3 regions of the Ruegeria sp. HKCCD7251 genome follow, and region 2 is predicted to be linked to each of the others. Evidence: riboswitches for the same ligand, from Rfam matches in the RefSeq annotation. Region 2 holds a riboswitch; each other region holds the start of a gene.

Region 1 (2,260 bases), on a different contig from region 2:
CCGCAATTATCAACCGTGACTTCGTGCGCGACGGCACCACCTGCCAAAACGGTGGTCAACGCCACAGACAAGATCTGTTTCATTCAGAAATATTCCTATTCATAAGTTGTTATCGAGGTTTTTCGGATATCCAGCGCCGGGATCACGCGCCCTTCGTGGTGAAAGCACAGGTAATCGACGCCAAACGTGTCACTAACCCTGTCCGGGGTCAGCACATCGGCGACCAGCCCAAAACCAGTCAGCCGTGTATCTTTCATCAATGCCACATGAGTGGCAAATTCTGGGATCATCACCAGATCATGCAGGATCATCACCACAGTGATACCCAGTTCAGCGACCAGCGACAGCATCCGCCCCTTCGTGTCTGGATCCAGATGGTTGGTGGGTTCGTCCAGAAACAAAAGCGTAGGATTCTGGGCCAAAGCACGGGCGATATGCGCGCGCTGGCGTTCCCCCCCGGACAGAACGGCCATCTTTTTTTCGGCCAAAGCACTAAGCCCGGTGAGGCTCAGGATTCTGACCAAATCCGCGGCGTGTTCCTCGGCAGAGCGGTCTGCACGGATCGGAATCTGGCCCAGCGCCACATAATCCCGCAACAGCAACCTGCCATCCGGGAACTCCTGCTGACTGACCACGGCGATCGTCCGCGCCCGATCCCGTGCGGACATCTGTTTCAGGCTGCGTCCGTTGACCAGAACATCACCCTGATTCACCTCGTGCGCGCCGCATAACAGATTCAAAAGCGTCGTCTTGCCTGCCCCGTTGGGCCCGGCAATTGCAAGGATTGCGCCTTCGCATAATGTGAATGAGACCCCCTGCAGCAGTATATCGCCACTAAGAACCTGATGGGTCAGATCACGCGCAACCAAAATAGCTGGGTTGGTCATGGACACACCCCTTTTTGAATTTGGGGCATGCGGGACAGTGTCTTTGTGAACAGTTTTTCCGGACGCTCGGTCGCATTGGCCCAGCCATCTGCGCTGTTTTGGTATTGGTGGGCAAACTCTGTCAGTGCCTGGATATCCTGCGTATCCTGAATGTCACCAAAAAGGTACTGCGCTTTGTCGACTGCCTGAAGTCCAACAGTCACAGGCCGCGCGCATCCAGCCATGCAATCGACCATGCGGATGGAAAAACCATTTGGCAAACGATCGAACAGCGCGTCGGACAAGCCCTGCGCGTGTGCCTCACCCTGGCACGTTTTGCAGATGAGAAGAAAATGGTCAGGCGCTGACGGCATGGGTTCCTCCGCCAGCTTCAAAGCGCGGGCAGACAGTGCCGGAAATGTAAACACGATGTGCTCGTGCCATCAAAGCCTCCTTTCAGGACGCCCCGCCCCGAGTTGGTTAACATTTGATGGCAGGTCTCCTGACTTGCGGGTCGATGCTCGGCCATCCTTCCCGGCACTTGGGCCAGTGGGTTGTTGGCGTCGCTCACCGCTTACAGTTGCGGGGGCAGTCACGGACTTGGCGCAAAATGGCGGCCTCACCGTATTCCCTTTTCATCCCTTGGGCGCACCATCGGGAACCATCATCCGAACGAGTGCCCGAGATCACATGTCAGGTCAACGACAATATTGTGGCAGCCAATCAATTTTTGGCAGACGCAAAACCCCATTGACCAATCCAAAGTATAATTGTCCTACACCCCGCTTCGCGACCGCCACCCCGTGAGGCTGAAACCGGCAAACAAAACCGCGGCCACGCAGACGATTGAGGGACCCGCCGGTGTGTCAAACACATAAGCTGAGCGCAGTCCTGCTACGGCCGAGAAAGCCCCGATTGCCGCGGCAATCAATGCCATCGTTTCCGGAGATCGCGCCAGGCTGCGCGCGGCCGCCGCCGGAATGATCAGCATCGCGGCAATGAGCAACACGCCTACAACTTTGATCGCGACAGCAACCGTAACGGCCAGTGACAAAGTCAGGATCAACTGCTCGCGCTTGGGGTCGAACCCGGTGGCGTAGGCCAATTCTTCGTTCAGCGTAGCGGTCAGCAGTTGCGACCATCGCCATACGATCAACGCGACGACCAGCGCGGCCCCGCCCCAGATCACGACAAGATCGGTGCGCGAAACTGACAGTATGTCACCAAAAAGATAGGCCATCAGGTCGATGCGAATGCCCGACAAAAACGACACCGCGACAAGACCAAAGGCAAGCGACGAATGCGCCATAACTCCAAGTAGGGTATCCATGGCATAACCGCGACCGGACAGCAATGTGACGGCCAACGCCATGATAAGCGCGACAACCAATGCG
Region 2 (2,260 bases):
CGCGGCAGCGCAAGCCGCCGCGTTGCGCCCCTTCCTAAAAGGAACATCGCACGAGGGCCTACCGGTTCTTTCAGCCGTATCGCCCTCGAAATTCGGAGGGCGCGCAGGGCCACGATCCTTTACCGACGTTCCGGCGGGTCAAATCCGGCTTCGCCATGTCGACGACCTGAACATCTTTCCAAACGAAATGCAGGCCGTCGTGGTTTCGGGCGCGCAGATTAGAGACTGGCTTGAGATGTCGGCTGGCGTGCTCAATCAAATGCACGCAGGTCAACGAATCGACCTGCGGAATTCCGCGCGCGCCGGTTACAATTTTGATATCCTGCACGGCCTTAGCTACCAGATCGACCTTGGTATGCCCGCGCGGTTCGACGCGGGCGGCAATTTGACGAATTCATCGCATAACCGCGTCAAGAATATTCGCCTTGCCGAGCACCCTATCGACGATCAGCAATCCTTTGTTGTTGCCCTCAACAACTACCGGGCCAGCGGAGGTGGGCATTTCCCCTTCGTAGACACCGCAAGGCAGATTCCATTACCAGTTTTGTCGATCCAATGCATTGTTCGGGATTATGTCGCGGGCCGCCTTCCCGCGGATCCGTTGGCGGATGCGCCGCGGCCATTCACACTCAGACCGCTCTCCGGGGCGTTTGCGATTCTCAGAACCAGTCCCAAGGCGCAGCACCATTTAGCTGAATTGCAGACGTATAACCCGTCAGTCATTGGGCGCGATGACGATGGTTTTTTACTAATCCGGCTTACGCTGTGACGGGTTGTCATCCGCAAACGAAATGCATATATCCACCCCTGAGAGGTTGGCGCGGGCGAGCGCCTCGCCAACCTGGTCAGGTCCGGAAGGAAGCAGCCACAACGAGCCCCGCTTGGGTCGATGTCCAACCTCTCACTTCCCCCCACATGCTTAAGGCTATTCCGCGATCCGGCATGAACAAGCCCGCCGCCCTATCGGGAAGACAACCCTGCGTCTAAAGCGGTGACAAAGCCCGCTTGACTCGGACCGATTTCACCGGATAGCGATGACTTGATGGTTCTCGACCCGGCTTACCGGGAAGGGATGAAAAGGGAACACGGTGCGGTCCTGCCCCGGCGATGCCGAAACGGACCAATGCCGCGACTGCCCCCGCAACTGTAAGCGGTGAGCAATGCCGAGACACCACTGGCCCAACGGCTGGGAAGGTTGGCAAAGCGATGACCCGCAAGTCAGGAGACCTGCCATCTGACTGAAACCGAAACTCGGGCGGGGTGTCCGGGCAGGTCAAAGCCGCACAAAGCGACCTGACCCACGCCCCCCGTCCATCGCGCGGAGGGCGCACAATGATCTGGAAGACAAAAACGCACGAGTTTTCTGCAACGATTTGTCAGAAAACCGGCAAACCGTGTCCGGCCTTGGCAAGGATGGCACGTGCCATGGCGGACGCGATAGCAACAGCGCAGCCTGTCACAACCAAAGAGTTCGAGGTCGAAGGCAGCGGAGAGCTTTCGCATTGCGCAGAAGGGTGCACAGCGCGGTTTCGCGCCCATTCAGATCTGATCAGGGTGTATTGTGGAACGGCCTCGGAAACCCCGACAACAAAGCTGGACGATTACGCCGACATGATGTTCGGGACCAGCCTGTCGGCCATGTCAACCGGAACGCTGTCCGATATGCCCTGCGCAATGCTCGAGGTTACAACCTTGGGACTGCGTCCCGCGGCTGGTGACCCACAACCAGCCATGGCGTGACGTCAAAGCCCGGTTGATGCCGGTGCCGTGGCCCAAGCCATCTGCGCGTCGGTTTCGACGGCGCACGGCCGGACCGCGCGCAACCGGCGCAGTGCCTTATCCGGGGCTTCACCGCCTTCGACCAGCAAGCGCAACACAATCATGCCGGACCGCCCGCATCCGCCCCGGCAATGAACCAAGACCCGTCCACCCGCAGACAGGACGCGGTGTGCATCGGTGCTGGCGTTTGGCCAATCACACCTTACGTTCGATGACGGTGCGCCAAAATCCTGCACCGGAAGATGAACCCAAGTGATTGCGCGGCTCTGCAGGTCGCGCCCGAGATGGTGCGCTCCTACGGCCTCCAACTCATTGGAAGTGGTCATCGAAATGACCATTGCCGGCCGCCATTGCATGATCCGCTCAAGATCCCCGGCAAAGTCGCCGTGCCGACCTGGCATTTGCGCCAAGCCCAACAGACCGGACCGAACCGGCATTGAGTAAATTTCAAACCTGTCCAAGGTGCGCACTCTGCCCGAAG
Region 3 (2,260 bases), on a different contig from region 2:
CGCGGCGGCAAGGTGACGGACTTCATGAATAACTAAACGGCGTTGCGACCCTGAGGGACGACCTCGTACCCTGGCTCTTCGGGTTCATCGTCTTCCATCTCGGGCGGAAACCCTGGGGCGCTGACATCCAGCCCAGTCGCATCCTCCAGGCGCCGGATGATGTTCGGCGAAAGCTCCCGCTCTCCGTAACGTGCGATGGCGTCGTCAAAAATGCGGATCATCAGCGGGTTCATTTCAAGCGGAACACCGGCGCGGTCTGCCACCTCCTGAAACAGACCGATGTCCTTTTTCACAAGGTCCATTGTGAATGAGATATCCCGCGATCCGTTCAAAATGACCTGGCTTTCTGTCTCATGGACAAAGGATGTACCCGAAGAGATCTTGATGGCCTCATACGTGGTATTCAGGTCCATACCGGCCGCCTTGGCGGTAACCAATGCTTCGGCGCAAGTGATCAGATTCGCCGTGGCCAGATAGTTTGTCAGGACCTTCAGCACCGAGGCCGAGCCGAGATCACCGGTGTGCAGGATGCGCCGGCCCATTGTCGTCAGAAATGGCAGGATACGCTCAAAGGTATCCCGGTCACAGCCCGCAAAGATCGAGATGTTGCCCGTCGCAGCGCGGTGGCACCCGCCCGACACAGGGCAATCCACCGCTGCGCCCCCGCGCTCGATAACAAGGGCACCTAGCCGTTTGACCTCGGCCTCGTCGGTGGTAGACATCTCCATCCAGATCTTGCCGGTACGGACATTGGGCAGCATCTCTTGCATCACCGCATCCGACGCGGCGGGTGATGGCAGGCAGGTAATGACCGCATCGCAGTCGCGCATCAACTGCACAGGGTTTTCGGCGGCCTTTGCACCCCGCGCTACAAATTCAGCGACCAGATTGGGATTCAGATCATGTACGGTCAGGTCGATCCCGTTGCGAAGCAAGGATCCCGACAGTTTGCCACCCACATTGCCCAGCCCGATAAAGCCTACCTTCATGCGACATACCTCTCTTGTTTAGGGCATGGCAGCATGACGCTTGCCCCCAAGTCATGCCGCCCAGCGACGCTGTCAGGTCGCTTTTTCACTCTGGTAGCGCAGATATCTGCGAGTCGCTTGACAATCCCCTGCCGGGTGCCGCATGTCCGATCCGTTGGTGTCCATCTTAGGATGGATGAAAAGGGAATGTGTCAGCGGATCTTCCGTGAAACACAGCCGCCCCCGCGACCGTGACCGGAGAGGGTGCCCAAAGCCACTGGCCAAAAAGGTCGGGAAGGCGGGACATCTGACAGGGCTATGCCCCGATATCCGCAAGCCGGGAGACCTGCCAACGCCCGAAGATGTAACCGGACGGGGTGTTCCGGTGTCGGGTCCATGTCGCAACGCGTGGCCCGCATGAGACCCCGTCCCCCACAAAGAGGATTTGGGGGGATGAGAGACGTGACCGATACTGCACCAGTCGAGCTGCTGGTCTGCACCACCTGTCGCCGAGGACTGCCCGTCGAGGACGACGCGCAGCGGCCCGGCGCATTGCTGCACAAAGCCCTTGAACAGGCCACGCTGCCAGAGGGCGTTGTCCTGAAAGCCGTAGAATGCCTGTCGAATTGTGATCAGGGCTGTTCCATCGTTCTACGCGGTGGGCCCGAACGCTGGACGTTCGTGTATGAGCACCTGAATGAAAGCGACCATGTCGAAACCATCGTCGAAGGTGCGACCAAGTACCTTGCGACTGAAGACGGCTTAGTCAAATGGCGCGAACGCCCCGAACATTTCCGCAAAAACTGCGCGGCCCGCATTCCCCCGATTGGAGCCCAGAAATGAGCAACTTGGAAAAACTCCCCGTCACCGTGATCACCGGCTTTTTGGGCTCGGGCAAAACAACCTTGGTCAAGCACCTGATGCAGAACCCGCAGGGCAAACGTCTGGCCGTGGTGGTCAATGAGTTCGGCGATGTTGGCGTCGATGGCGACATCCTGAAATCCTGCGCGATCCCGGATTGCCCGGCAGAGAACATCATGGAACTGGCGAACGGCTGCATCTGCTGCACCGTGGCCGACGACTTCATCCCGACCATCGAAGCTCTGATGGCGCTGGAGCCGCGTCCCGATCACATCCTGATCGAAACCTCTGGCCTCGCCCTGCCCAAGCCGCTGCTGAAGGCGTTCGACTGGCCCGATATCCGTTCGAAAATCACCGTCGATGGCGTGATCGCGCTGGCCGATGCCGAGGCTGTGGCTGCCGGTCGCTTTGCGCCGAATGTCGAGGCCGTG

Evidence for each region. Region 2 has a riboswitch for cobalamin ahead of GOX75_RS14865 (hypothetical protein). Riboswitches for the same ligand answer to the same signal wherever they lie in the genome.
Region 1: it holds a riboswitch for cobalamin, as region 2 does, so the genes downstream of both, GOX75_RS13295 (DUF1636 family protein) here and GOX75_RS14865 (hypothetical protein) in region 2, are expected to answer to the same signal.
Region 3: it holds a riboswitch for cobalamin, as region 2 does, so the genes downstream of both, GOX75_RS07905 (DUF1636 domain-containing protein) here and GOX75_RS14865 (hypothetical protein) in region 2, are expected to answer to the same signal.

Annotation. Positions count from the first base shown of each region.
Region 1 covers NZ_WPZC01000004.1:370,802-373,061, forward strand. The annotation lists gene GOX75_RS13285 (ABC transporter substrate-binding protein) at 1-83, opposite strand, end outside; gene GOX75_RS13290 (ABC transporter ATP-binding protein) at 96-887, opposite strand; gene GOX75_RS13295 (DUF1636 family protein) at 884-1,240, opposite strand; cobalamin riboswitch at 1,341-1,547, opposite strand; gene GOX75_RS13300 (iron chelate uptake ABC transporter family permease subunit) at 1,642-2,260, opposite strand, start outside.
Region 2 covers NZ_WPZC01000006.1:45,402-47,661, forward strand. The annotation lists gene GOX75_RS14855 (bifunctional 2',3'-cyclic-nucleotide 2'-phosphodiesterase/3'-nucleotidase) at 1-769, shown strand, start outside; RNA gene ffs (signal recognition particle sRNA small type) at 809-907, shown strand; cobalamin riboswitch at 1,027-1,250, shown strand; gene GOX75_RS14865 (hypothetical protein) at 1,333-1,740, shown strand; gene GOX75_RS14870 (dual specificity protein phosphatase family protein) at 1,743-2,240, opposite strand.
Region 3 covers NZ_WPZC01000002.1:357,760-360,019, reverse strand. The annotation lists gene GOX75_RS07915 (AAA family ATPase) at 1-26, opposite strand, end outside; gene GOX75_RS07910 (NAD(P)-dependent oxidoreductase) at 33-989, opposite strand; cobalamin riboswitch at 1,128-1,337, shown strand; gene GOX75_RS07905 (DUF1636 domain-containing protein) at 1,422-1,811, shown strand; gene cobW (cobalamin biosynthesis protein CobW) at 1,808-2,260, shown strand, end outside.